3 linked regions of the Azoarcus sp. KH32C genome follow. The main gene of each other region encodes a partner of the protein of the gene in region 2 in a complex. Links are inferred from orthologs where the notes say so. Each region holds a gene or a part of one and is shown on either strand. Other genes may lie near its edges. The genes, in order: secA, secY and secG.

Region 1 (9,675 bases), 280 kb from region 2 along the record:
GATGTTTACGGGCAATGTCCGCTACCGGGCGTGGGCGTGGAAATTCTTTCGCGCGGCGGTCGTGGTGATCTTCGTCTACCTCGCGCTGTTCGCACTCGAACGGGTCTTCGTGCCCTTCGTCTAGGCCTTTTCGTCGCGGCGGCTGCGTGACACGAGCCGTTCCAGCGCCTCGCGTAGCGGCGAATCGGCGGGCAAGGATGCCGAAAAATCCGTCAGGCTGCGCGCTCCGCTCTCCGACAAGCTGCGGGAGGTGACCCGCCGTGCGGGCTCGGGCGCCTCATTGACCTTCACTTTCACCTGGATGGCCGTTACGGGTACGCCGGTGGCGGCGAATTGCGCGGTCAGCGTCGGGGCCATCTGCTTGAGGCGGGCCGCCACGGCCCCTCCGTCGGCGAGCAGCACCAGCGTGCCACTCTTGAGGTTCGCGACCGAGCAAGCCGCCGCGAGCGCCGGCGGCAGGTGCTGTGCGAGCACGTTCTGAAGGCGCATCAGGCGTGCGGCGTGGTCCTGCAATCGCGCGAGTGAGTCGCCACTGCCGAGGTAGCGGTTGATGAGCTGGGTCATGGGGACAAATCGGGGGTCGGTAAGCGATGGTAGGGGGTGGCGGCAGGCAGAGCAAGCGCGCCATCTCCGCAGTTACGGTGAGCCTGCAATTCTCCCTTGCCTGCACGGCACTCAGGGGCTTGCCCTCGGCATGCTAAACTTCCCGCTTTGCCGAATCGAACCCAAAAATTTCTCATGATTTCCGGCCTGCTCAAGAAAATCTTCGGTAGTCGCAACGACCGCCTTGTCCGTCAGTATTCCCAGACCGTCCGGGCGATCAACGCGCTCGAGCCGGAAATTTCAGCCCTGTCGGACGAGGCCCTGCGGGGCAAGACCGCCGAGTTCAAGCAGCGCGTCGCGAACGGCGAGTCCCTCGACAGCCTTCTGCCGGAGGCCTTCGCGGTCGTGCGGGAGGCCGGAAAGCGCGTGCATGGCATGCGCCATTTCGACGTCCAGCTCATCGGCGGCATGGTCCTGCACAACGGCAAGATCGCGGAAATGCGGACCGGCGAGGGCAAGACCCTGGTCGCCACCCTGCCGGCCTACCTGAACGCGCTCGCCGGCAAGGGCGTCCACGTCGTGACGGTCAACGACTACCTGGCCAGCCGCGACGCGGAATGGATGGGGCGCATCTACGGCTTCCTGGGCCTGACCACCGGCTGCAACCTCTCGCGCATGCAGCATGACGAGAAGCAGGCTGCTTACGCTGCCGACATCACCTACGGTACGAACAACGAGTTCGGTTTCGACTACCTGCGCGACAACATGGTCTATTCGACCAGCGAACGGGTTCAGCGCGCGCTCAACTACGCCATCGTCGACGAAGTGGACTCGATCCTCATCGACGAGGCGCGTACCCCGCTGATCATCTCCGGCCAGGCTGAAGATCACACCGAGCTCTACCTGAAGCTGAACCAGGTTGCGCCGATGCTGACGCTGCAGGAAGGCGAGGGCGACAACGTCACCAAGCCCGGCGACTACACGGTCGATCTCAAGGCGCGTCAGGTGTTGCTGACCGAGCAGGGGCATGAGAACTCCGAGCAGATCCTGACCCGCATGGGCCTGCTCGCCGAAGGAACGAGCCTGTACGATCCGGGCAACATCCTGCTGGTCCATCACCTCTACGCGGCGCTGCGCGCGCATGCGCTGTTCTTCAAGGATCAGCACTACGTCGTGCAGGATAACGAAGTCGTCATCGTCGACGAATTCACCGGCCGTCTGATGGCCGGCCGCCGCTGGTCCGACGGTCTGCACCAGGCGGTCGAAGCGAAGGAAGGCGTGCGCATCCAGGCCGAGAACCAGACGCTCGCCTCGATCACCTTCCAGAATTACTTCCGCATGTACGGCAAGCTCTCCGGCATGACGGGTACCGCCGATACCGAAGCCTACGAGTTCCACCAGATCTACGGTCTGGAAACCGTCGTCATCCCGACCAACCGTCCGATGCAGCGCAGGGACGAGAACGACAAGGTCTATCGCACGGCGAAGGAAAAGTGGGATGCCGTGATCGCCGACATCCGCGCTTGCGTCGAGCGCGGCCAGCCGGTGCTGGTCGGCACCACCTCGATCGAGATCAACGAGTTCCTGTCGGCAATGCTTCAGCAGGCGAAGCTGCCGCACCAGCTGCTCAACGCCAAGCAGCACGATCGTGAAGCTGAAGTCGTCGCGCAGGCAGGACGCCCGGGCGTGATCACGATCGCGACCAACATGGCCGGTCGCGGTACCGACATCGTGCTCGGCGGCAGCATCGAGAAGCAGATCGCAGCGATCCGCGACAACGCCGAGCTCGACGGGGCGACGAAGGAGGCTCGCATCTCCGCGATGCGCACGGAATGGAAAGGGTTGCACGAGAAGGTGCTCGCGGCAGGCGGCCTGCATATCGTCGGCACCGAGCGCCACGAGTCGCGGCGTATCGACAACCAGCTGCGCGGCCGCGCCGGCCGCCAGGGCGACCCCGGGAGCTCGCGCTTCTACCTGTCGCTGGAAGATCCGCTCATGAAGATCTTCGCCGGCGAGCGCCTGAACGCCATCATGGTGCGGCTGAAGATGCCGGAAGGCGAGGCGATCGAGCACGGCATGGTCACGCGGTCGCTCGAGTCCGCGCAGCGCAAGGTCGAGCAGCGCAACTTCGACATCCGCAAGCAGCTGCTCGAATACGACGACGTCGCCAACGACCAGCGCAAGGTGATCTACCAGCAACGCAACGAGCTGCTGGAGAGCGAGGACATCTCCGAAACGATCCAGGCCATGCGCCACGGCGTGCTGCAGGACGCGTTCCGCATCTACGTGCCGGCCGACAGCGTCGAGGACCAGTGGGACATCCCGGGCCTGGAGCTCGCGCTGGCGTCGGAATACCAGCTGCGCGTGCCGGTCGGCGAGTGGCTGAAGGCCGAACCGAGTCTCGACGACGAAAGTATCCTGCAGCGCATCGTCGCGACCGCCGACGAGATGTACGCGGCGAAGGTGGCTCAGGTCGATCTGGATGCCTGGCACAAGTTCGAGCGCGACGTGATGCTGCAGAGCCTGGATACGCATTGGCGGGAGCATCTGGCTGCGCTCGACCACCTGCGCCAGGGCATTCACCTGCGCGGTTATGCGCAGAAAAACCCCAAGCAGGAATACAAGCGCGAATCGTTCGAACTGTTCGAGGGCCTGCTCGATACCGTGAGGGGCGACGTTTCCAAGCTCCTGATGACGGTCCAGGTGCGCGCCGAGTCCCAGCTCGATACGATGGAAGAGCCGGCGCTGGACAACGTGCAGTACCACCACGCTGACTACGACGAAGCGCTGGGAGCTGCCGCGGCGGTGGCTGCCGATGTCGGCGTGAGCGTACAGGCCGGGCCGAAGGTGGGCCGCAACGATCCCTGCCCCTGCGGGTCGGGGAAGAAGTACAAGCATTGCCACGGTAAACTGAATTGATGGGGATGGGACGGGCAGGTATCGGCAATGAATGGGTGAGCCTGCGGCAGCCAGTCGCGGGCGAGCCGGGACGGGTACGTCCGCATCATGGCTGGTCCGTCTGAGCCGCAGGGGCGTCGCCCGGCGTCGCCCGCCCTCTTTCCCGAACTCGAGCTCGGGGTCCCGGAGACCCCGGGCCCGGCACGCGAGCCGCGCGCGCTGGGCGAGTGGGTGGCTCATATCCGGGACCAGGAGATGCCTGCTCTCGGGGTGACCATCGAACTCATCCATTCGGTCACTGACGACGAAAAATCGACCACCGGCCGCCTCGCACAGGCGATCCTGCAGGACGTCGCAATGACCGCGCGCGTCCTGAAGCTTGCGAACAGCCCGCTGTACAACCCGACCCACCAACCGGTCAGCACGATCAGCCGCGCAATCGTAGTGCTCGGGTTCAACGCCGTAGCCGAGATCGCGGTTGCGATCCGGGTCATCGACGCGCTGCTCGCCGGCGGCATGCGCGATCGGCTGCTGAACGAGATGGCGCGCGGCTTTCACTCGGCAGTTCAGGCGCGCTCGCTGGCTGCGATGCGGCGCGACCCACGCAGCGAGGAAGTGTTCATTGCGGCGCTGTTGTCGCGTGTCGGCGAGATGGCCTTCTGGTGCTTCGGCGGCAAGGCGGCGCAGCGTCTCGATGCGGCGATGCGGGCAGGCGCCCATACGGCGGAAGAGGCGCAGCTGAATGTGCTGGGCTTTCGTTTGCGCCAGTTGTCGCAAAGCCTCGTGAAGGAGTGGAAGCTCGGGCCTTTGCTCCAGTCGGTCCTCGAAGGGAAGAGTCGGATCGGGCCGACAGAGCAGGCCATCTTGTATGGCGAGCGCCTGGCGACCGAGGCGGAAGGCGGCTGGGATTCGCCCGGCACGCGGCGCCTGATCGGCGAGCTCGCAACCTTCGTCGGGACCACGCCGGAAACGATGCGCGAGGAACTCGCAGCCAACAGCGCCGAGGCCAAGCGCATTGCCGCTTATTTCGGCGCTCCTGAGGCTGGCCGACAGATTCCGCAGGCATCCCCCGAAGGCATTCCGCTCGAGGAGGAGGAAGCGGAAGACCCGGCGCAGAGCCTGCTTGAACCCGACCCGCAGCTCCAGCTCAAGATTCTGCGCGAAATTTCCGGGCGTATCGCGGCGCGGGCTGGCCTCAACGAAATCCTGCAACTCGTCCTCGAAGGGATCTACCGCGGCGTCGGCTTCGACCGGGTCCTGTTCGCGCTGCTGTCGCAGAATCGCCAGCAGCTGATCGGGAAGGTGGCATTGGGCAAGGGGGCGGAGGGCCTGAAGCAGCGTTTCATCTTTTCCCTCGACGCAACTCCGGGCGACCTGGTGAACGAGTTCTTTCGCAGTCCGCGCCCGATGCGCTTCGCTCCCGGCAATAATCCGCCCGGGATGAAACTGGATCGGTTGCAGCTCGTCACGAACACCACGCTCGCGTGCGTTGCTCCGATCGTGGTGCAGGGGCGCGCGATCGGCCTGTTCTACGCCGATCGGCTGAATCCCGCGTCTGCGATCGACGACGAAGCCTTCGAGGCGATGCAGCTCTTCGTCCAGCAGGTGTCGCTGGCGGTCGCCGCAGTCGCCACGAAGCGTCCGGGGCAGTAGGCGCGCGCTTCGGACCACCCAGCCCCGATTTGCGTTCTGGAACAATCACCTCACACTGAGCGGCGAATGTCGCCCTTTAACCCCTGATGGAGAAATGCCATGCCCGTTAACCTCTCCACGCCGCAGCCCTCCGAGCTCAAGGCCGTTCCCGGCGTGCGTCTCGGTGTCACCGAAGCGGCTATCCGAAAACTCAATCGGCGCGACCTGACGCTGATCGAAGTGGCGGAGGGGAGCCGCGTGTCGGGCGTGTTCACTCAGAACCGTTTTTGCGCCGCGCCGGTGCAGGTGTGCAAGAAGCATCTGCCGGCCGGCGACATCCGCGCGCTGGTGATCAACACCGGCGTCGCGAATGCCGGCACCGGGGAAGAGGGGCTCGCGAAAGCCAATGCGACCTGCGAAGCGGTTGCCGGCGCGATGGGCATTCGCTCGAACCAGGTCCTGCCATTCTCGACCGGGGTCATTCTCGAGCCGCTGCCTGTGGAACGCATCATTGCGGGTCTGCCCGGTGCGAAGGCGAATCTCCGCGAGGACGGTTGGTTCGAGGCGGCGCACGGCATCATGACGACCGATACGGTTGCGAAGGCCGTGTCGCGCACCGTCGAGATCGGCGGCAAGACCGTCACGCTGACCGGAATCAGCAAGGGCGCGGGCATGATCAAGCCGAACATGGCGACGATGCTCGGCTTCGTGGCCTGCGACGCCGCGGTCTCGCAAGTCCTGCTGGATGCCGTGACACGCGAAGCGGCCGATCTTTCGTTCAACAGCATCACCGTGGACGGCGACACGTCGACCAACGATTCTTTCATCGTGATCGCCACGGGCCGGGCCGGCAATGCCGAGATCGTGGATCCGATCAGTGCCGAGTATCGCGCCTTGCGCGAGGCCGTCGTCGACGTGTCGATCCGGCTTGCGCAGGCGATCGTGCGGGATGGCGAAGGCGCGACCAAATTCATGACCATCGCGATCGAAGGGGGCGCGTCGCGGGAGGAGTGCCGCAAGGTCGGGTACGCGATTGGGCATTCGCCGCTGGTCAAGACCGCCTTCTTCGCGTCGGATCCGAACCTCGGACGCATCCTGGCCGCGATCGGCTATGCAGGCATCGACGACCTCGACGTGGGCCGCTTGCGTGTGTGGCTGGGAACTGCCGACGAGGAGGTGCTCGTGGCCGAAAACGGCGGGCGCGCCGCGAGTTATCGCGAGGAAGCCGGCGCGCGGGTCATGAAGGCCGCAGAAATCACCGTTCGCGTCGATCTGGGCCGCGGGCAGGAGCGCGCGACGATCTGGACCTGCGATTTCTCGTACGACTACGTGAAGATCAACGCCGACTACCGGAGTTGATGCTTCACTGGCAGCGCCGGGCAAGCTCGCCTTTGCTTGGCGCGGTCAGCCGCAGACGCGGTTGCGGCCAGCGTTCTTGGCTTCCCGCAATGCTGTGTCGGCGCGCGCGATGATCGTCTCGAAGGCCTCGTCGGGGGCTGCGAGGGTCGCGATCCCGATCGAGACGGTCAGCTTCAGCGGTGGCGTGCCATCGAGTGCGAGTTCGGTGGCGGCCACCGTGTGCCGGACACGTTCGGCCACCTCGCGAGCGTGGGTCACGTCGGTTTCAGGCAGTACAGCGACGAATTCGCCCCCGCTCCAGCGGCCGAGCAGGTCGACTTCCCGCAGGGCGTGGCGGACCCGGGCGGCGAACTGGTGCAGCGCCTTGTCCCCTGCATAGTGCCCAAGCGTGTCGTTGATGGACTTGAAGTGGTCGATGTCCAAGACGAGCAGCGACAGTGGCTTTCCGTATCGCCGCGCGCGCGCCAGTTCGAGTTCGGCGGTTTCCAGGAGCGCACGCCGGTTCATCAATTCGCTGACGAAATCGGTGTGGGCCAGGCGCCGGATTTCTTGACTGGCGTGCGCGAGGCGTCGGCGGGTGCGATGTGCGACGAGGGCAAGACCCGTCGTCATCGCGGCGAACAGCGCAATCGCCCCCGCGGTGACGGTGGCCCACGTCCTCCAACTCCGCAGATACTCCTCTTCCGCCCGGCCGACCGTCAGGTAGAGGGGATAGCCGGCGACTTTCCTGAACGAGGTCAGCCTTTCGATACGATCGAGCGGTGTGGACGCGCGGAAGGTTCCGGCATCGGCGCCGGTCTTGAGCAGGTTGGTGAAGGGTTTCGCCACCATCGATTGGCCAACGACGTCGTCTCCGTTGTCCGGATCGGGGTAGCGGGCGATGATGCCGAGGTCCGCGCCGCGCAATGTGATAGCTCCGCCCTCCGGGACGGCGATCTGCGCGAGGGTCTGGGTCAGATTCTCGACGGGGACCGAAACGAAGGCCATGCCGGCGAAGCTTCCATCGGGATTCTTCGCCCCGCGCGCCAGCATCACCTGCCATCGCTGGTCGATGCGCGTACGCTGGGGACGCGAAATGACGAGGCCGTCCTGCTCCTGCGCCGCCAGGCTGCGGAACTGCGTACGGTCCGAGAGATTGATGCGTGCGCCAGCCGGAACGTCGCTGCCGTATCGGATCGTACCCGCAGAGTCGGTCACTCTCACGCCTTCGGCTTCGGGAAGACGGGCCGCCTGTACGGCGATGAACTGGTTGAGGCGCACCGCGTCGACCCCGCCGCTCGCGAGTTGGCGGTGATATTCGTCGATCACGGTGCCCAGCATAATGTCGCAGGAGCGAACGATCGCAGCAAGCTCTCTTTCGAGAGCCAGGGCATCGTTACGGGTCGCCTGCACCGCGCGCTCTTCGACCTGGGCGCATTCGTCGATCAGTATCCCTCCGACGACGATGGCGATGATCAGCTCGATGAGGATGATGCCGGTAAGCAGCCATGATGAGCGTGCGGATTGCCTGGCTTGACGAAAGCTTCGGATGCGTGTCGGCATTCTCCTCATCCGGCTTACCAGAAAATTCGCTTGCCCGGCCTCGTATGCCTCGTTCGTGCCTGTCGGGGGCATTGCGTCCGATGGGCACAATGCGGAGCGGTCATCGCCATCCGCCCTGGACTGTTGCCCGGCGGTGAGCGGAAGGTGGTCGTCGTTGATATCCATGTTGCGTCTTCAGTGCGTGCCGTCGCTACTGAAACCGACCAAGGCGGAGGGAATGCAGTCAAGGGGCAGCACGGATTCGGCGGCCCCGAGACGAATCGCCTCCTTCGGCATGCCGAATACCACCGACGAGGCTTCGTCCTGCGCGATGGTTGCAGCGCCGGCGCGTCGCATCTCCGACAGACCCCGGGCGCCGTCGTCGCCCATGCCCGTCATGATGACTCCGAGCGCATTGGGGCCGGCAGACTGGGCGACCGACCGGAACAACACATCGACCGACGGTTTGTGGCGATTCACGGGCGGGCCGTCGAGGATGTCCACATGGTATTGGGTTCCGCAGCGCTTGAGCATCATGTGACGCCCGCCGGGTGCGATCAGGGCCTGTCCAGGCACGACGCGGTCGTTGTGGCGCGCTTCACGGACGCTGACCATGCAAAGCTCGTCCAGGCGTTCAGCAAACATCGCGGTGAATCGCTCCGGCATGTGTTGGACGATGACGATGCCGGCGATGTTGGCAGGTAAGCGTGTCAGCACCGCTTCCAGTGCTTGCGTGCCGCCGGTCGAAGTGCCGAGCGCAATGATCTTGTCGGTGGTTCGTGATGGCACGGCAGCCGTCTGCGCGGGGATGACGGCGTCAGCGCTGAACTTCGGCTCGAGGGATGCAAGGGCGGGCTTCAACAGGCGCGGATTGGCGCGGGCAGCAGCACGAATTTCGGCAATGATGTCATCGGCCGCCTTGATGATGAAATCCTTCAGACCGGATCGCGGTTTGGCCATGATGGAAAGCGCGCCTGCGTCCAGCGCTTGCATGGCGGCCGGATGGTCATGTTCGACCAGGGACGAATAAACGATGATTGGCGTTGGACGCTCCGACATGAGCCTGCGCAGGAAACCCAGGCCGTCGGCGCGTGGCGTATCGATGTCGAGGATGATGACGTCGGGCCAGCGCCGTCGTAGTTTGTCCATCGCGAACTGGGGCGACGATGCGGTGGCGATCAACTCCACATCGCCCGCGCGCGCGATCATTTCGGCAAGTCCCTGACGCACGACGGCGGACTGGTCAATGACCATGACCTGAATCGCAGCAGGCGGGCGGGCGGACGGGCTCATGTTGCGTGAATCAGACGGGATTCTGATAGACCGTCGGGCGGACGGCCCTGAGCCGGTCGGTCACGCCATTGAGCGATTCCGAATGCCCGACGATGAAATAGCCTCCGTTCTTCAGGTTCGGAATCATGTTGTTGACGACCTTGCGCTTGGTTTCGGTGTCGAAATAGATCATTACGTTGCGCAGGAAGATGACATCGAAGTCGCCAATCCCCTCGATTGGCATTGTCAGATTCACCTGCGCAAAGCGTACGCGTTTTCTCAGGTCGGGGGCAACGAGCAGCTTCCCGTTCTGGGATCGTACACCCTTGAGACAATACTTCTGCAAGAATTCCTTGGGAATACCGTTGGTACGTTCCAGCGGGTAGAGCCCCGCCTGCGCGCGGGCAAGGACGGTCTGGGAGATGTCGGACGCAAAGACTTCCCAATTGC
Region 2 (9,160 bases):
CGTGCTGGCCAGGCGCATACGCACGACGCTCGATCGCACACTTATCGGTGAAGCACTTATCACCCTTCAGGAACAGCTTTTCGCCCTCGCGACGGCACTGACGGCACTTGGGATCCAGATTACGAGCCACGTTTCAACTCCTTGTCAGATACGACGCTTTTTCGGCGGACGGCAGCCGTTATGCGGAATCGGCGTGATGTCGGTAATGCTGGAGATCTTCATACCCAGCGCATTGAGCGCGCGCACGGCAGATTCGCGACCGGGACCCGGCCCCTTGATGCGCACTTCCAGATTCTTGACACCGCATTCCTGAGCGGCCTTGCCGGCAGCCTCGGCGGCGACCTGCGCGGCAAACGGAGTGCTCTTGCGCGAGCCCTTGAAGCCCGCACCACCCGAGGTTGCCCACGACAGAGCGTTGCCCTGGCGATCGGTAATCGTAATGATCGTATTGTTGAAGCTCGCGTGCACGTGGGCGATGCCCTCGGCAACGTTCTTCTTAACCTTTTTGCGAACTTTCGCAGCAGTCTTAGCCATTATCAGTCCCTATCACTTCTTGCCGGCGATGGCCTTGCGCGGTCCCTTGCGGGTACGTGCATTGGTACGGGTACGCTGACCGCGGACAGGCAGACCACGACGGTGACGGACACCGCGGTAGCAACCCAAGTCCATCAGGCGCTTGATGTTCATCGTCACTTCACGACGGAGGTCACCCTCCACGACGAACTTGGCGACCTCATCGCGCAGCCGTTCCATATCCGACTCGGTGAGGTCCTTCACCTTGGCAGAGCGAGCCACGTTGGCAGAATCACAAATATTCTGAGCACGCGAACGGCCAATTCCATAGATGGCGGTCAGCGCAATCTCGGCATGCTTGTGGTTGGGAATGTTTACCCCAGCAATACGGGCCATTCGATTACCCCAAAAAGCGAAACATTAAATATTAATCCTCGAGCGCCCTAAGATCAACCCTGGCGCTGCTTGTGCCGCGGATCTGCGCAGATGACGCGGACCACACCCTTGCGACGCACGATCTTGCAGTTGCGGCACAGCCGCTTAACCGAAGCCTGAACTCTCATTTTGTTGCTCCTGTTTCTTGATTACTTGGTCCGGAAAACGATCCGGGCCTTGGTCAGGTCGTAGGGCGTCAGCTGCACAGTGACCTTGTCACCGGGAAGAATCCGGATGTAGTGCATCCGCATCTTCCCCGAGATGTACCCGAGGACCATGTGTCCGTTTTCGAGCCGGACGCGAAACGTTGCATTGGGAAGGTTCTCTGTGACCTCGCCCTGCATCTCGATAACGTCTTCCTTCGCCATAGCTTACCTGGTCGGAAGCCCCGCCCCCTTGAAGTTCGCCTTCTTGAGCAGGCTCTCGTACTGATGTGACATGACGTACGCCTGGACCTGCGACATAAAGTCCATCGTCACAACCACCAGGATCAGCAGTGAGGTGCCTCCGAAATAGAACGGCACGTTCCACTTCAAGATTAACAACTCAGGCAGCAGGCACACCAGCGTGATGTATCCGGCACCCACCAGCGTCAGCCGCGTCAGGATCTTGTCGATGTATCGGGCCGTCTGATCGCCGGGACGAATCCCGGGAACGAACGCTCCGCTCTTCTTCAGATTATCCGCCGTCTCCCGCGCATTGAACACGAGCGCCGTATAGAAGAAACAGAAGAAGATAATCGCCGCGGCATACAACATGACGTAGATCGGCTGCCCCGGCGCGAGCGTCGAGGACAGATCTCGTAACCAGCGCATGCTCTCCGACGCGCCGAACCATTGTCCCAACGTCGCCGGGAACAGGATGATGCTCGACGCGAAGATCGGCGGGATGACCCCCGACATGTTCAACTTCAATGGCAGATGCGAACTCTGGCCGCCGTAGATCTTGTTGCCGACCTGCCGCTTGGCATAGTTCACCAGGATCTTCCGCTGACCCCGCTCGACAAAGACGACGAAACCCGTCACCAGCACGACCAGCACACAGATCAGCAGCGCTGTGAAGGGATGCATCGCGCCGGTCCGCACCAGCTCGAACAACTTCGCAATCGAGCTCGGCAAGCCGGCTGCAATACCTGCGAAGATGATCAGCGAGATGCCGTTCCCAAGGCCGCGCTCGGTGATCTGCTCACCCAGCCACATCAGGAACATGGTCCCGGTAACAAGCGTCGCCACGGTTACGAAGCGGAACAGGAAGCCCGGATCGAGCACCAGCCCAGCCTGCCCTTCGAGCGCGATCGCGATGCCGAGGGACTGCGCAAACGCCAGTGCAACCGTGCCGTAACGGGTGTACTTCGTGATCTGGCGCCTGCCGGCCTCGCCCTCTTTCTTGAGCGCCTCGAGCTGCGGAATCGCAACCGTCATCAACTGCATGATGATCGATGCAGAGATATACGGCATGATCCCCAGGGCGAAAATCGTAAAGCGCGACAACGCCCCGCCGGAGAACAGATTGAAGACACCAAGGATGCCGCCTGCCTGCGACTGGAACAGCTCGGCCAGTCGCTGCGGATCGATCCCGGGCACCGGAATATGACCTCCGATACGATAGACGATCAGAGCGCCGACCAAGAACATCAGCCGGCGCTTCAGATCGCCGAAGCGACCGGGGGTTCCCAACGTGGCAGCAGAAGTGGCCACAGCCCTGTCCTTCGCCTTACTCGGCAGCCACGGAACCACCGGCTGCCTGAATGGCAGCCAAGGCACCCTTCGTCGCACCGACGCCGCGCAAGGTCACTTTCCGGGCGATTGCGCCGGACAGAACGACCTTTGCCGACAGCGTATCCGCAGGGACCAGTCCGGCCTGCTTCAACACCAGCAGATCGACGTCGTCGACGGGCAGCTTGTCGAGTTCCGACAGACGCACTTCGGCGTTACGACTACCGGTCAGCGACACGAAGCCGCGCTTCGGCAGACGACGCTGCAGCGGCATTTGACCGCCTTCGAAACCGACCTTGTGGAAGCCTCCGGCGCGGGACTTCTGGCCCTTGTGACCGCGACCGCAGGTCTTGCCCAGGCCGCTGCCGATACCACGGCCGACGCGCTTGGCAGTAAACTTTGCGCCAGCAGCGGGTTTGATCGTATTGAGTCGCATATCAGCCCTCACACTTCACGAGGTACGACACCTTGTTCACCATGCCGCGAACTTCCGGGGTGTCCTGGAGTTCGACGGTGTGATTCAGGCGACGCAGCCCCAGACCGCGCACCGTCGCACGGTGCGATTGCTTGGTACCGATCACGCTTTTCACCAGCGTGACCTTGATCGTCTTCTCGGCCATGGCTTACCCCAGAATCTCTTCGACGCTCTTGCCGCGCTTCGCTGCGATTTCTGCAGGCGTATTGACGGCCAGCAGACCATTCAGCGTGGCGCGCACGACGTTGTAAGGATTGGCCGAACCGATGCACTTGCAGGTGACGTCGGTCACGCCCATCACTTCGAACACGGCACGCATCGGGCCGCCGGCAATGATGCCGGTACCGCTCGGAGCGGGCTGCATCAGCACCGAAGAGGCGCCGTGCTTGCCGACCACGGCATGGTGCAGGGTGCCGTTCTTCAGTGACACCTTGACCATCTTGCGGCGCGCTTCATCCATCGCCTTCTGGACGGCGACCGGCACTTCGCGGGACTTGCCCTTGCCCATGCCGATACCGCCGTCGCCATCACCCACCACGGTCAGCGCAGCGAAACCGAGGATACGGCCGCCCTTCACCACCTTGGTGACGCGATTGATGGCAACCATCTTCTCGCGAAGGCCGTCGTCACGCTCCTCCGAAGCCTGCGGACGCTTGCTTTGTTGCTTAGCCATACGAATCCTCGCTTAGAACTTGAGTCCGCCTTCGCGGGCAGCCTCGGCCAGCGCCTGAACGCGACCGTGATATTGGAAGCCGGCGCGATCGAACGCGACCGTCTCGATACCAGCCGCCTTCGCGCGCTCGGCAATCAGCTTGCCGACGAGCTGTGCCGCAGCCTTGTTGCCGCCGTGCGAAAGCTGCGAGCGCACATCAGCCTCGAGCGTCGATGCCGAAGCGAGCACACGCGACCCGCAACCAGCGATCACCTGGGCGTAGATATGCGAATTGGAACGAAACACGGTCAAGCGAACCGCCTTCAGTTCCGCGATTTTGGCTCGGGTTTTACGAGCACGACGCAGACGAACGTCTTTCTTGTTCATATCAAACCGCCCTTACTTCTTCTTGGTTTCCTTGAGCACAACCACTTCGTCCGAATAACGGACGCCCTTGCCCTTATACGGCTCGGGTTCGCGGTATGCACGCACCTCGGCTGCGACCTGGCCGACCAACTGCTTGTCGATGCCCTTGATCACGATTTCGGTCTGCGTCGGGGTCTCGACCTTGATACCCGCAGGCATCTGATGGACCACCGGATGCGAGAAACCAAGGGTCAGGTTCAGCTTGTCGCCCTGAGCCTGGGCGCGATAACCGACGCCCACCAGGGTCAGCTTGCGCTCGAAGCCCTTCGTCACGCCGGCCACCATGTTGTTAACGAGCGCGCGAACGGTACCGGACATCGCACGACCATTGGGCGCACCGGGAACCGCGGCAAACACGAGCGCATCGCCTTCGCGCTGAACTGATACGTCGCCACCGACGAATCGCGTCAGCGTACCGAGCGGTCCCTTGACGGCGACTTCGCCGGCACCGATGGTCACTTCGACGCCCGCGGGGACGGCAACCGGATTCTTAGCTACACGAGACATGAAATCCCCCTTACGCGACGTAGCAGATGACTTCGCCGCCGACGCGACCCGAACGGGCAGCACGGTCGGTCATCACGCCACGGGGAGTCGACACGATCGCGACACCCAGACCGTTCATCACACGCGGCAGATCGTCGCTACCCTTGTAAACGCGCAGACCGGGACGGCTGACGCGCTCGAGGCGCTCGATGACCGGGCGACCGGCGTAATACTTCAGCACCACGTCGAGTTCGGGCTTGCCGCCAGCTTCACGGACGCCAAACGACTCGATGTAACCTTCATCTTGCAGCACCTTGGCAATCGCAACCTTCAGCTTCGAGCTCGGCATCGAGACGCTAGCCTTTTGAGCCTGCTGACCATTGCGGATGCGGGTCAGCATATCGGCGATAGGATCGGACATACTCATCTGCTAATCTCCTTACCAGCTCGCCTTGGTCATGCCGGGCACTTCGCCACGGAACGCCAGGTCACGCAGCTTGTTGCGGCACAGGCCGAACTTGCGGAACACGCCACGCGGACGACCGGTCAGCTCGCAGCGACGACGCTCGCGAACGGGACTTGCATTGCGCGGCAGCTGCTGCAGCTTCAGACGCGCAGCCATGCGCTCTTCTTCAGGCAACTTGAAATCGTTGATCTGAGCGATCAGCGCGGCACGCTTGGCGGCGAACTTCTCGACCGTCTTGCGGCGCTTCTCTTCTCGATTGATCAGAGCCAGTTTTGCCATAACACCCTCAATTCTTGAACGGGAACTTGAACGCAGCGAGCAGAGCCCGAGCTTCCTGATCGGTCTTCGCGGTCGTCGTGATGCTGATATTCATACCGCGCAGCGCGTCGATCTTGTCGTACTCGATCTCGGGGAAAATGATCTGCTCTTTGACGCCCAGGTTGTAGTTGCCGCGGCCATCGAAACCCTTGCCGGCAATCCCGCGAAAGTCGCGAATACGCGGCATCGCGATCGTCACCAAGCGATCAAGGAATTCATACATCGTCGCACCGCGCAACGTCACCATGCAGCCGATCGGATAACCGTCACGAATCTTGAAACCCGCGATCGACTTGCGAGCCTTCGTAACCACCGGCTTCTGACCAGCGATCTTCTGCATGTCGCCAACGGCATGCTCGAGAATCTTCTTGTCACCCACCGCCTCGCCGACACCCATGTTCAGAGTGATCTTGGTGATGCGGGGCACTTCCATAACCGACTTGTAGCCGAACTGCTTCAGCAGATCCGGAGCAATCGATTCCTTGTAGTACTGTTGCAAGCGCGCCATTGCCACTCCTTACGCGTCGATCAGTTCGCCATTGGACTTGAAGAAGCGCACCTTGCGACCATCTTCAAGCACCCGAATCCCAACGCGATCGCCTTTCTGCGATGCGGGATTGAACAGCGCAACATTCGAGATGTGCAGCGGCATTTCCTTCTCAACGATGCCACCGACCTCGCCCTTCAGCGGATTCGGACGCACGTGCTTCTTGGCGCGATTCACGCCTTCGACGACGATACGCTCTTCACCGACGCGACCCAGCACAACACCGCGACGACCACGGTCCTTGCCGGCCAGGACGACTACCTCATCACCTTTGCGGATCTTGTTCATCTCGACAACTCCTTAGAGCACTTCAGGCGCCAGCGAGACGATCTTCATGAACCGCTCGGTACGCAGCTCGCGCGTCACCGGCCCAAAAATGCGGGTGCCGATCGGCTCGAGCTTGTTGTTCAGCAGAACGGCCGCATTGCCATCGAAGCGCAGCAGCGAACCGTCGGGGCGACGAACGCCCTTCGCGGTGCGCACGACGACCGCATTGTAAATATCGCCCTTCTTGACGCGACCACGCGGCGCGGCGTCCTTCACGGCAACCTTGATGATGTCACCAACGCTGGCATACCGACGCTTGGAACCGCCAAGCACCTTGATGCACATCACCGAACGCGCGCCGGTGTTATCGGCGACGTCCAGAATGGACTGCATTTGAATCATGAATTTATCTCCAACTTGCCCCGCTACCGCGGTCAGTCTTGGAACCCGTTCGGGTGGGAAGCTCCGAGGAGCGAGAAGCAAAGAGTATAAACTATAACAGCTTGGCAGTTACCTGCCAAGCTGTTCTATGCGATTTCCGACTGACCTCAGATTTCGCGAGCCTTCTCGAGCACCTTGGCGACGCGCCAAGACTTGGTCTTCGAGATCGGACGGCATTCCTCGATCTCAACCAAGTCGCCCGCCGCAGCAAGACCGCCCTCGACATGAGCGTGATACTTCGCCGAACGCGTGATCACCTTGCCGTACAGCTCATGCTTGACACGACGCTCGACGAGCACGGTGACCGTGTTCTGCATCTTGTCGCTGACCACACGGCCGACGAACACCCGCCGGACCTTTTGCTTTTCTTCGCTCATTTCTGCACCGCCTTTTCACGCAGAACGGTACGCACGCGCGCGATGTCGCGACGGACCTTTCCGAGTTGGCTCGTGTTGCCGAGCTGCTGCGTCGCCAGTTGCATGCGCAGCGAGAACTGCGCCTTCAGCAGTTCGAGCAACTCTTGATTCAATTCACCGGCGCTCTTCGCGCGGAGTTCACTCGCTTTCATGTTTACCCCAACTGACGGTGAACAAACACGGTCTCGAGCGGCAGCTTCGCAGCAGCCAGTCGGAACGCCTCGCGCGCGAGCGCTTCGTCGACACCATCCATCTCATACAGAACCTTGCCCGGCTGGATTTCGGCGACCCAGTACTCCGGGTTGCCCTTACCGTTACCCATCCGCACTTCGGCAGGCTTCTTGGAAATCGGCTTGTCCGGGAAAATCCGGATCCAGATCCGACCACCGCGCTTGATGTGACGGGTCATCGCACGACGCGCCGACTCGATCTGACGCGCGGTCAGACGACCACGACCAACCGCCTTGAGCCCGAACTCGCCGAAGCTGACCTTCGCACCGCGCGTTGCCACGCCGGTGTTCCGGCCCTTCTGCTCCTTACGATACTTCCTTCTCGACGGCTGCAGCATCGTCTACTCCCGCTTTTCTGGTCCGCTTTCCGCCCTTGTCGGCATCGGCTTGATCGGCACCGGCACGACGCGCCGGACGCTTGGCGCCACGGTTGTCACCGGCATCATTGCGAGGCGCGCGACGGCCGCGGCGAGCCTCGTTTTCATTCTCGACGACGGCCGGACGTTCGTTCCGACCGAGCATGTCGCCCTTGTACACCCACACCTTGATGCCGATCACGCCATAGGTCGTGCTGGCTTCGGAGACACCGTAGTCGATATCTGCGCGCAGAGTGTGCAGCGGCACGCGACCTTCGCGATACCACTCAGTACGGGCGATTTCGGCGCCGTTCAGACGACCCGAGCTCATGATCTTGATACCCTGAGCGCCCAGACGCATCGCGTTCTGCATCGCGCGCTTCATCGCACGACGGAACATGATCCGCTTTTCGAGCTGCTGGGCGATCGAGTCGGCGATCAGCTTGGCATCGAGCTCAGGTTTGCGCACTTCTTCGATATTGACGTGCACCGGCACGCCCATGATCTTCTGAAGCTCGCGCTTGAGCAGTTCGATGTCCTCACCCTTCTTACCAATCACCACACCGGGACGGGCACTGAAAAGGGTGATGCGGGCGTTCTTTGCAGGACGCTCGATAACGACACGACCCACTGAGGCGTGCGATAGCTTCTTCTTCAAGAAGTCGCGAACCTTGATGTCCTCATGCAGCATCTTGGAGTAATCCTGGCTCGAGGCGAACCAGCGCGAACTCCAGTCACGGGTGACCGCCAGACGGAATCCGGTCGGATGAATTTTCTGACCCATATTTACCCCTTATTCCCCGACAGTCACGTAGACGTGGCAGGTCGGCTTCAGGATGCGGTTACCGCGACCCTTCGCGCGCGCCGTGAAGCGCTTGAGCGACGTGCCTTCCTCGACATAGATCGTCTTAACCTTCAGCGTGTCGATGTCGGCACCGTCGTTGTGCTCGGCATTAGCAATCGCCGACTCCACAACCTTACGGATGATCTGAGCACCCTTCTTCGGGCTGAAGGCGAGAATATTGAGCGCCTGATCAACCGGCTTGCCCCGCACGAGGTCCGCCACAAGCCGACCCTTCTGGGCCGACAGGCGAACGCCCCGCAGAATTGCTTTGGTTTCCATGTTCGCTCCTTACCTCTTCGCCTTCTTGCTCGCGGCGTGACCCTTGAAAGTACGGGTCAGCGCGAATTCGCCAAGCTTGTGACCGACCATGTTCTCCGAAACGAACACAGGGACATGCTGCCGACCATTGTGCACGGCGATCGTCAGACCGACGAAATCCGGCAGCACGGTCGAACGACGCGACCAGGTCTTGATCGGGCGCTTGTCGTTGCTCACGCGAGCGGCATCAACCTTCTTGAGCAGGTGCGCGTCGACAAACGGGCCTTTTTTAATAGAACGTGCCATCTGTTACCC
Region 3 (9,198 bases), 970 kb from region 2 along the record:
TGCTCGGCAGCATCCCGACGATCATTTACGGCTATTTTGCGCTTGTCGTCGTCATCCCGATGTTGCAGCTGTTGATTCAGGATCTTGCCGGATTCAACATGCTCGGCGCCGGCATCGTCATGGGTATTGCCATCATTCCCTACGTCAGTTCCCTCGCCGAGGACGCCATGCGCGCAGTGCCGATGAGCATGCGCGAAGGTTCCTACGCAATGGGTGCGACGAAGCTCCAGACCGCCCTCCGTGTTGTTCTTCCTGCTGCGCTGTCCGGCATCCTTTCCGCCTACATCCTCGGCATTTCCCGTGCCGTGGGTGAAACGATGATCGTCGCGGTGGCTGCAGGAATGCAGCCGAATTTCACGATCAATCCGCTGGAGTCGGCGCAAACCATTTCGGCTTACATCGTTCAGGTCGCTCTTGGGGACTTGCCCCATGGATCGATCGGCTACCAGTCGATTTTCGCAGCAGGTCTGAGCCTGATGCTGATGACGCTGGCACTCAATCTTGTCGGCCACATTTTGCGCCGCCGCTTCCGCGAGGCCTACTGAGGAGGCGACATGAATTTTGCTGAAATTTCGCTTATCAGGCGCATTATTCGGCGCAACAAGCGCTGGGACATCGTGTTCGCGGTTGCCGGCTTTCTTGCGCTAATGCTGGGTGTGCTGACGTTTGTGGGACTGTTTGCCCAGATGGCCTACGCTGGTTGGGATCGCCTGACCCCGGAGTTCTTCACCAACTTCCCGTCCCGGCGGGCGTCTCAGGCAGGCATCCTGTCTGCGTGGGTCGGATCGCTGCTGGTGATGCTCGTCACGGCCATTTCCGCTGTCCCGCTGGGCGTGGCGGCAGGCGTCTACCTCGAAGAATACGCACGGAAGAACATCGTCACGGACATCATCGAAATCAATGTCACCAATCTCGCAGGCGTACCGTCCATCGTTTACGGACTGCTCGCCCTCGGGGTGTTCGTTTACGGATTCGGGTTTGGTCAAAGCATCCTCTCTGCGGGGCTGACGCTCGGTTTGCTGATCCTTCCCGTCGTTGTCGTCGCGACCCGCGAAGCGATCCGGGGCATTCCGCAGCATATTCGGGAAGCCGCCTACGGCCTCGGTGCGACGCGCTGGCAGGTGACCCGCGACCATATCGTGCCTTATTCGCTGCCGGGCATCCTCACCGGCGTAATCATCGGCATGTCGCGTGCCATCGGTGAGACTGCTCCGATCATTACGATCGGCGCCCTGACGTTTATCGCGTTTCTACCCGAGGCCCCGATCGGCCCGGACTTCCCTTGGATCAACTTCGCTTGGTTGAAGTCCGGTTTTACGGTCATGCCGATCCAGATGTTCAACTGGACGTCGAGGCCGGAAGAGGCATTCCAGCAAAATGCGGCAGCAGCAGGCTTCATCCTGGTCTTGATGACCTTGGCGATGAATGCAGTGTCGATCTGGATCCGTTATCGCTTGCGTAAGGACATCAAATGGTGAGCAGCGTGGAAGAGCAAGTTGGCAAGCCGACCGGTGGTGCAGGGAGAGGTGGCAATGTGCGTGGGTCGATAGGGCAGCCTTCGGTAGCCAACGCTGCCCGGGAGAAGGTGCTGCCCGTCAAAGCGATCGTGGAGGATTTTAGCTTCTATTACAGTGACTTCAAGGCGCTCAAATCGATCTCGCTTCCCGTGTTCGAGAAGCGAGTCACGGCCCTGATCGGCCCGTCGGGATGCGGCAAGTCGACTCTGTTACGATCCTTCAATCGCATGCACGACCTTTATCCGGGCAATCGGTACGAAGGCGTGATTCGCCTGCACCCGGACAACACGAATTTGCTTGACGCCGCCGTCGATCCGATCGAAGTGCGTATGCGAATCGGGATGGTGTTCCAGAAGCCGAATCCGTTCCCGAAGTCGATCTACGAGAACGTCGCCTACGGTCTCAGAATCCGGGGAGAGCGTAGTAAATCCGCAATCGATGACCGCGTTCAGGAAGCGCTGAAGGGTGCGGCCCTGTGGACTGAGGTGGAGCGCCGCCTCCATGAGCCCGCAACCGCCCTGTCTGGCGGCCAGCAGCAGCGCTTGTGCATCGCGCGTTGTCTGGCGACCGATCCGGAAGTGCTGCTCTTCGACGAACCGACGTCCGCGCTCGATCCCATCGCTACCGCAAGTATCGAAGACCTCATTCACGAGCTGCGCGAAAAGGTCACGATCCTCATCGTCACCCACAACATGCAGCAGGCCGCTCGCGTGTCGGACTTCACTGCATACATGTATCTCGGTGAGCTGATGGAGTTCGGGGAAACCAGTCAGATTTTTGTGAATCCTCGCCGGAAAGAAACGGAAGACTATATTACCGGTCGCTTCGGCTAATCGGCGCCACGGCTGTTCAATGCCGGCTGCCGAAGGTGATGCTAGCGCGTTGGATGTCGAACCCTACGTCTCCTGTGGCGGGAGGAGCTCAGCCTCTTCCCGCTGCGACGCTTGCACTGCAAGAGTGTGAGTGGCTGCATGGCTTTTGCCGAAATCCACGCCTCAGGATAGAATAAAAGAATTTGCTGGGGCTAAGGGATGAAGGGCAAGCTTGTCGTCGGCAATTGGAAGATGAACGGCGACCGAAGCGGCAACCGCTCATTGCTGGAGCAGATTGTCGGCGCGATGCCTTCAGGGCTTGCATGTGCCGTCAGCGTGCCGTTCCCGTTTCTGGAGCAGGCCGAAGGACTGCTGGAAGGAAGTGGGATTGCGCTTGCGGCACAGAACGTTAGTGAGTTCAGCGGTGGAGCGTACACCGGTGAGGTCAGTTGTTCGATGCTCGCCGATTTTTCGGTGAAGTACGTCATCGTTGGGCATTCTGAGCGGCGTAGCATGTTTGGTGAGAGCGACGAAGTCGTGGCGCGCAAGGCGCTCGCCGTTGTTCGTTCCGGTTTGACGCCAATTATTTGCGTCGGGGAGACTTTGGGCGAGCGCGACGCGGGTGCGGTCGAAGCCGTTCTTATGCGCCAACTGGATGCCGTCCGTGCGGCTCTTGATCCGGAGCTGTTGCAAAAAGTGGTCATCGCATATGAGCCAGTCTGGGCAATTGGGACGGGAAGGGCGGCTTCCGGCGACCAAATTCAAGACGTTCTCGCCTTTATTCGTCGTTGGCTTGCTGCTCACGTGCATGATGCATCCAGTATCGCCATTCTCTATGGTGGGAGCGTCAAAGCCGACGGTGCGGGCGCTTTGTTCAGATTGCCCGATGTCGATGGCGGATTGATTGGCGGAGCTTCTCTCGACGCGTCTCAGTTTCTTGAAATCTGCAGGGCGGCTGCGGGCGCCTCGCAACGGGTGGTCGATTAAATAAGGATTTGTAATGGGTAATTATATTTTTTCAATCGTGTTGACGATCCACGTGCTGGTAGGCCTAGGTGTTATTGGGCTTGTGCTGATGCAGCATGGCAAGGGAGCTGATGCGGGTGCGGCATTCGGTAGTGGTGCTTCAGGAAGTGTGTTTGGTGCTTCAGGGTCCGCTAACTTCCTCAGTCGAACCACTGCGGTCCTCGCGGCCGTGTTCTTCATGACGAGTTTGGGTCTCAGCTATCTGGCAAGCAGTAAGCCGAAGCAGCAGCCGACGAGCATCATGCAGGGTGTTGCACCGGCGCCCGCGCCGGCTGCCGGCGAGGCTCCATCGAGCGAAAGCGGTCAGGATTCGAAGGCTCAGTCGATTCCAAAGTAAGCACACTTTTGCCTTTGCGCAGCGCGGAAAAAGTCGTATAATTTTCGAGCTGTAACGAACGACGTGCCGACGTGGTGAAATTGGTAGACACGCCATCTTGAGGGGGTGGTGGCGCAAGCCGTGTGAGTTCGAGTCTCACCGTCGGCACCAGCATATCTGAATCGCCCGCGCATGCGGGCGTTTTCATGCCGAGAGGCAGGAAGTAAAACTAAAACAAACCGACAATTGACGGGGTGTCACGCAATGCTGGAAAACTACTTTCCTGTTCTGATGTTCATCCTCGTGGGTCTTGGTGTGGGCATAGTGCCTCTCATTCTTGGGCGCGTTCTTGCGCCCTATCGCCCGGATAGCGAAAAGCTGTCTCCGTACGAGTGCGGTTTCGAGGCGTTCGAAGACGCGCGCATGAAGTTCGACGTGCGCTATTACCTCATCGCGATTCTTTTCATTCTGTTCGATCTCGAGATCGCCTTTCTGTTTCCGTGGGCGACAGTCTTCCAGGAATTCATTGCGGCCGGTCAGGTCGCCTGGTTCGTATTCGGTTCGGTAATGGTTTTTCTTGCCGTTCTGGTTATCGGCTATATCGTCGAGTGGAAAAACGGTGCGCTCGACTGGGAGTGATGCATGAGTATTGAGGGCGTCTTTCGCGAAGGATTTGTCACTACATCCCTGGATGCAGTGATTAACTGGACGCGTACTGGCTCGCTGTGGCCAATGACTTTCGGTCTTGCGTGCTGTGCGGTCGAAATGATTCATGCAGGCTGTTCGCGTTATGATCTTGACCGTTTCGGCGTTGTCTTCCGGCCCAGTCCGCGTCAGTCCGATCTGATGATCGTAGCAGGCACGCTCTGTAACAAGATGGCGCCTGCATTGCGCAAGGTTTACGAGCAGATGGCGGAACCCCGTTGGGTGATCTCGATGGGCTCCTGCGCCAATGGTGGCGGCTATTACCACTACTCGTATTCGGTGGTTCGGGGCTGCGACCGGATCGTTCCGGTTGATGTCTATGTGCCGGGCTGCCCCCCGACGGCCGAAGCGCTGCTCTACGGCATTATCCAGCTGCAAAACAAGATCAAGCGCACGAACACCATAGCGCGGTGATGGGTGGATTTATGAGTGCGAAGCTAGAACGTCTCGGTCAGGTCCTTCAGGAAGTCTTTGGTGACCGGCTGCGCTCCCTTGTTCTCGATCGCGGTGAAGTCACGATCGAGGTGTCTGCCGGTGATTATCTTGCCGTTGCGCAGGAGCTGAAGAATCATCCGGAGCTCGCCTTCGAGCAGCTGGTCGATCTCTCTGGTCTGGATTATTCCGCTTACGGAAATGCGCCTTGGGAAGGTCGGCGTTTTGCCGCGGCTGCGCATTTGCTCTCGGTTTCCAAGAACTGGCGCGTGCGTTTGCGTGCCTTTGCCGACGAAGACGAGTTTCCCGTGCTGGAGTCACTAGTCGGTATCTGGCCCAGTGCGAACTGGTATGAGCGCGAAACCTTCGATTTGTACGGCATCATGTTCAGCGGTCACCCCGATCTGCGTCGGATCTTGACGGACTATGGTTTCGTCGGTCATCCGTTCCGCAAGGATTTTCCGATTTCTGGTTACGTGGAAATGCGTTACGACCCTGAGCAGGGGCGTGTCGTTTATCAGCCTGTGACGATCGAGCCGCGTGAAAACACGCCGCGCATTGTTCGCGAAGACAATTACGGGGATGTCGGCCATGGCTGAGATTCGCAATTACACCATCAACTTTGGTCCGCAGCACCCGTCCGCGCACGGCGTGCTCCGTCTGGTGCTGGAACTCGATGGCGAAGTCGTCGAGCGTGCAGACCCGCATATCGGGCTGCTGCATCGTGGTACCGAAAAACTCGCCGAGACGCGTACCTGGATCCAGTCGGTCCCGTATATGGATCGACTCGACTACGTCTCGATGATGTGCAACGAGCACGCCTATTGCATGGCAATCGAGAAATTGCTCGGTCTCGAGGTGCCAATCCGCGCGCAATACATTCGCGTGATGTTCGATGAAATCACGCGGATCCTGAATCACCTTCTCGGTATCGGTACGCACGCGCTCGATATCGGTGCGATGACGATGGTGCTTTACACCTTCCGCGAGCGCGAGGATCTGCTCGACGTGTACGAGGCCGTTTCCGGGGCGCGTTTGCATGCCGCTTATTACCGGCCGGGCGGTGTATATCGCGATTTGCCGGACCGCATGCCGCAGTATCAGGTCAACAAGTTCAAGAACGCGAAGACGGTTCAAGAACTCAATGAAAGCCGGCAGGGTTCCATGCTGGATTTTCTTGAGGACTTCACCAACCGTTTCGACGGCTATTGCGACGAGTATGAAACTCTGCTCACCGACAACCGGATCTGGAAGCAGCGTACGGTCGGGATCGGTGTCGTTTCGCCGGAGCAGGCGAAGGCGCTCGGTTTCACCGGAGTCATGCTTCGGGGTTCGGGCGTGGCCTGGGATCTGCGTCGCAAGCAGCCGTACGAAGTTTACGATCAGGTAGATTTCGATGTGCCCCTCGGCAAAAACGGGGACTGCTACGACCGCTATCTGTGCCGTATGGAAGAGATGCGTCAATCGAACCGCATCATCAAGCAATGCATCGCTTGGTTGCGCGCGAATCCCGGGCCGGTTATTGCCGATAATCACAAGGTTGCACCGCCGCCGCGCGAACGCATGAAAGCCAACATGGAAGAGCTGATTCACCACTTCAAGCTCTTCACCGAAGGGATGCATGTGCCGAAGGGCGAGGTCTATTCGGCAGTGGAGCATCCGAAGGGTGAATTCGGTGTTTATGCGGTTTCCGATGGCGCGAACAAGCCGTATCGCCTGAAGTTGCGTGCGCCTGGATTTGCGCACCTGGCAGCGATGGACGAAATGGCACGGGGCCACATGATCGCCGACGTGGTCGCCATCATCGGAACGATGGATATCGTGTTCGGCGAAATCGATCGCTGAACGCAGCGAACTTAAGAACATCGGCAGGCAACGCGGGAAGACGAGTACGAAATGCTGAGTCAGGAATCGCTACAACAGATTGATCGCGAGATCGCCAAGTATCCACCGGATCAAAAGCAGTCTGCGTGCATGTCAGCGCTGCGCATTGCGCAGGTCGAAAAAGGCTGGCTTCCGAAGGACGTCATCGAATTTGTCGCCGGGTATCTCGGGATGCCTGCGATTGCTGCGTTCGAAGTCGCCAGTTTCTACAACATGTACGACCTCGAACCCGTCGGCCGCCACAAGATCACGGTGTGCACCAATTTGCCCTGTGCGCTATCGGGCGGGGTGCATGCGGCAACGTATCTCAAGGAAAAGCTGGGTATCGATTTCAACGAGACGACGGCCGACGGCATGTTTACGCTGAAAGAAGGCGAGTGCATGGGGGCCTGTGGCGATGCGCCGGTGTTGCTGGTCAATAACCATCGCATGTGCAGCTGGATGACTAAGGAAAAGATCGACCAGATGCTGGCGGAGCTGGAAAGCAAATGAGCGCAGGCGGACTGATTCTCGCCGGACTGGACGGCGATCGTACTTGGGGGCTTCAGGATTATGTTGCGCGCGGGGGCTATTCGGCGCTGCGCAAGATAATCGACGAAAAGATTGCGCCGGAAGCCATCATTGCGGAACTGAAGGCGTCGTCGCTGCGCGGGCGCGGTGGCGCCGGGTTTCCCACCGGCCTCAAGTGGAGCTTCATGCCGCGTTCCTTCCCCGGGGCGAAGTACCTTTGCTGTAACTCCGACGAAGGTGAACCGGGCACGTTCAAGGACCGAGATATCCTGCGCTACAACCCCCATACGGTTATCGAGGGGATGACGATCGCGGCCTATGCAATGGGCTGCGAGCGCGGATACAACTACATTCACGGCGAAATTTTCGAAGTTTACCAACGCTTCGAAGAGGCGCTCGCTGAGGCGCGCGAAGCCGGGTTGCTCGGAAAGAATATCCTGGGTTCCGAATTCTCCTTTGATCTGTTTGCACACCACGGTTACGGCGCATATATCTGCGGCGAAGAAACCGCGTTGCTGGAGTCGATCGAAGGCAAGAAGGGACAGCCGCGATTCAAGCCCCCGTTCCCCGCGAGCTATGGTCTGTATGGCAAGCCGACCACGATCAACAACACCGAGACTTTTGCGTCGGTGCCGTTCATCGTGAATATGGGTGGCGAAGGCTTCCTGAATCTCGGCAAGCCGAATAACGGCGGTACCAAGCTTTTCTCCGTTTCCGGTCACGTCAATCGACCCGGGAATTACGAAGTGGCGATGGGTACTCCCTTTGCCGAGCTGCTCGAAATGGCAGGCGGCATGCGTGGCGGCCGCAAGTTGAAGGCGGTCATTCCCGGTGGTTCGTCTGCGCCCGTGGTTCCCGGTAGCGTCATGATGGACTGTACGATGGACTACGACTCGATCTCGAAAGCTGGGTCGATGCTTGGCTCCGGAGCGGTCATCGTCATGGACGAGACCACCTGCATGGTGAAGGCGCTCGAACGGCTGTCGTATTTCTACTTCGAAGAATCCTGCGGACAATGTACGCCTTGCCGTGAGGGCACCGGCTGGCTGTACCGCGTCGTCCATCGGATCGAGAACGGTCTTGGCCGTTCCGACGATCTGGATCTTCTGAATTCCGTTACTGGAAACATCATGGGTCGCACGATTTGCGCGCTCGGTGACGCTGCGTCGATGCCCGTCCAGAGCTTCGTGAAGCATTTCGGCGACGAATTCCAGTACCACATCGAAAACAAGAAATGTCTAGTGCCTCCCGAAGTTCAACATTCGGGCAGCCAAATCTACGTGAGACCGTGATGCTAGAGATCGAAATCGACGGCAAGCAGGTGACGGTCGAGGATGGCAGCACCATCATGGATGCTGCTACCAAGACCGGTGCTTTCATCCCGCACTTCTGTTATCACAAGAAACTCTCGATTGCCGCCAATTGCCGTATGTGCTTGGTGCAGGTTGAGAAGGCGCCGAAGCCGCTGCCGGCCTGCGCGACCCCCGTCACCAATGGCATGAAGGTCTGGACGAGGTCGGAACAGGCGATCAAGGCACAAAAGGGCGTCATGGAGTTTCTGCTGGTCAACCATCCGCTCGACTGTCCGATCTGTGACCAAGGTGGTGAGTGCCAGCTTCAGGATTTGGCAGTTGGCTACGGTGGCAGCCAGTCGCGTTACCAGGAAGAGAAGCGCGTCGTTCTCAGTAAGAACTTGGGGCCGCTCGTCGCCACGGACATGACTCGCTGCATCAATTGCACGCGCTGTGTTCGTTTCACGACAGAAATCGCCGGTGAAATGGAACTGGGCCAGGCGTTTCGCGGAGAGCATGCGGAAATCATGCCGTTCGTCGAGCGGACGGTCGATTCCGAACTTTCCGGAAATATCATCGATCTGTGCCCGGTCGGTGCACTGACGTCGAAGCCGTTCCGCTTCGCCGCGCGGACGTGGGAGTTGTCCCGCCGCAAGTCTGTCAGCCCGCATGATTCGCTGGGGGCGAATCTGATCGTTCAGGTT

Evidence for each region.
Region 1: the proteins of secY (region 2) and secA are in contact, whole or in part, in a crystal structure (PDB 3DIN), measured with the Thermotoga maritima proteins. The link is inferred for Azoarcus sp. KH32C from one-to-one orthologs. Residues at the interface, in WP_004081795.1 of Thermotoga maritima: Glu108, Gly109, Glu110, Glu111, Ala236, Glu237, Arg238, Arg239, Ile240, Thr241, Ile242, Gln243, Tyr244, Ala245, Arg246, Arg247, Val248, Thr249, Gly250, Arg251, Arg252, Val253, Tyr254, Gly256, Ala257, Ser258, Thr259, Tyr260, Leu261, Pro262; in WP_004082002.1 of Thermotoga maritima: Glu261, Ala262, Arg263, Lys300, Ala301, Arg302, Thr303, Ile304, Ile305, Leu323, Tyr324, Asp325, Pro326, Val329, Ser330, Tyr333, Ile336, Lys340, Phe345, Val349, Glu363, Phe364, Tyr374, Ser375, Gly376, Gly377, Glu393, Ile395, Thr482, Ser483.
Region 3: secY (region 2) and secG share a complex: the UniProt entries of both Escherichia coli proteins name them as parts of the sec protein translocase complex. The link is inferred for Azoarcus sp. KH32C from one-to-one orthologs.

Annotation. Positions count from the first base shown.
Region 1 is NC_020516.1:4,119,704-4,129,378, reverse strand. What follows is about bases 407-3,662. They hold secA (preprotein translocase subunit SecA), read left to right. Parts: upstream 407-738; coding sequence 739-3,462; downstream 3,463-3,662. Other genes in these bases: AZKH_RS18415 (HDOD domain-containing protein), read left to right, coding at 3,550-3,662; AZKH_RS18425 (DUF721 domain-containing protein), read right to left, coding at 407-564. In the rest of the region: AZKH_RS18430 (hypothetical protein), read left to right, coding at 1-124; more of AZKH_RS18425, read right to left, coding at 121-406; more of AZKH_RS18415, read left to right, coding at 3,663-5,094; bifunctional glutamate N-acetyltransferase/amino-acid acetyltransferase ArgJ, read left to right, coding at 5,194-6,432; AZKH_RS18405 (sensor domain-containing diguanylate cyclase), read right to left, coding at 6,478-7,974; AZKH_RS18400 (chemotaxis response regulator protein-glutamate methylesterase), read right to left, coding at 8,149-9,246; AZKH_RS18395 (protein-glutamate O-methyltransferase CheR), read right to left, coding at 9,257-9,675. UniProt on the Escherichia coli protein: Required for protein export, interacts with the SecYEG preprotein conducting channel.
Region 2 is NC_020516.1:4,410,188-4,419,347, forward strand. What follows is about bases 452-3,377. They hold secY (preprotein translocase subunit SecY), read right to left. Parts: upstream 2,583-3,377; coding sequence 1,320-2,582; downstream 452-1,319. Other genes in these bases: rpsK (30S ribosomal protein S11), read right to left, coding at 452-534; rpsM (30S ribosomal protein S13), read right to left, coding at 547-909; rpmJ (50S ribosomal protein L36), read right to left, coding at 963-1,076; infA (translation initiation factor IF-1), read right to left, coding at 1,098-1,316; rplO (50S ribosomal protein L15), read right to left, coding at 2,662-3,099. Also shown: rpsD (30S ribosomal protein S4), read right to left, coding at 1-130; more of rpsK, read right to left, coding at 145-451; more of rpsE, read right to left, coding at 3,378-3,811; rplR (50S ribosomal protein L18), read right to left, coding at 3,824-4,177; rplF (50S ribosomal protein L6), read right to left, coding at 4,190-4,723; rpsH (30S ribosomal protein S8), read right to left, coding at 4,734-5,129; rpsN (30S ribosomal protein S14), read right to left, coding at 5,142-5,447; rplE (50S ribosomal protein L5), read right to left, coding at 5,455-5,994; rplX (50S ribosomal protein L24), read right to left, coding at 6,004-6,321; rplN (50S ribosomal protein L14), read right to left, coding at 6,334-6,702; rpsQ (30S ribosomal protein S17), read right to left, coding at 6,849-7,118; rpmC (50S ribosomal protein L29), read right to left, coding at 7,115-7,309; rplP (50S ribosomal protein L16), read right to left, coding at 7,312-7,725; rpsC (30S ribosomal protein S3), read right to left, coding at 7,694-8,527; rplV (50S ribosomal protein L22), read right to left, coding at 8,537-8,866; rpsS (30S ribosomal protein S19), read right to left, coding at 8,876-9,151. UniProt on the Escherichia coli protein: The central subunit of the protein translocation channel SecYEG. Consists of two halves formed by TMs 1-5 and 6-10.
Region 3 is NC_020516.1:3,437,126-3,446,323, reverse strand. Bases 2,232-5,010 are described here. They hold secG (preprotein translocase subunit SecG), read left to right. Parts: upstream 2,232-3,329; coding sequence 3,330-3,692; downstream 3,693-5,010. Other genes in these bases: AZKH_RS15160 (NADH-quinone oxidoreductase subunit C), read left to right, coding at 4,802-5,010; AZKH_RS27310 (NADH-quinone oxidoreductase subunit B family protein), read left to right, coding at 4,314-4,790; ndhC (NADH-quinone oxidoreductase subunit A), read left to right, coding at 3,936-4,310; tpiA (triose-phosphate isomerase), read left to right, coding at 2,549-3,316; pstB (phosphate ABC transporter ATP-binding protein PstB), read left to right, coding at 2,232-2,350. In the rest of the region: phosphate ABC transporter permease subunit PstC, read left to right, coding at 1-545; phosphate ABC transporter permease PstA, read left to right, coding at 555-1,478; more of pstB, read left to right, coding at 1,472-2,231; more of AZKH_RS15160, read left to right, coding at 5,011-5,407; AZKH_RS15155 (NADH-quinone oxidoreductase subunit D), read left to right, coding at 5,400-6,653; NADH-quinone oxidoreductase subunit NuoE, read left to right, coding at 6,705-7,184; NADH-quinone oxidoreductase subunit NuoF, read left to right, coding at 7,181-8,494; NADH-quinone oxidoreductase subunit NuoG, read left to right, coding at 8,494-9,198. UniProt on the Escherichia coli protein: Subunit of the protein translocation channel SecYEG. Overexpression of some hybrid proteins has been thought to jam the protein secretion apparatus resulting in cell death; while this may be true it also results in FtsH-mediated degradation of SecY.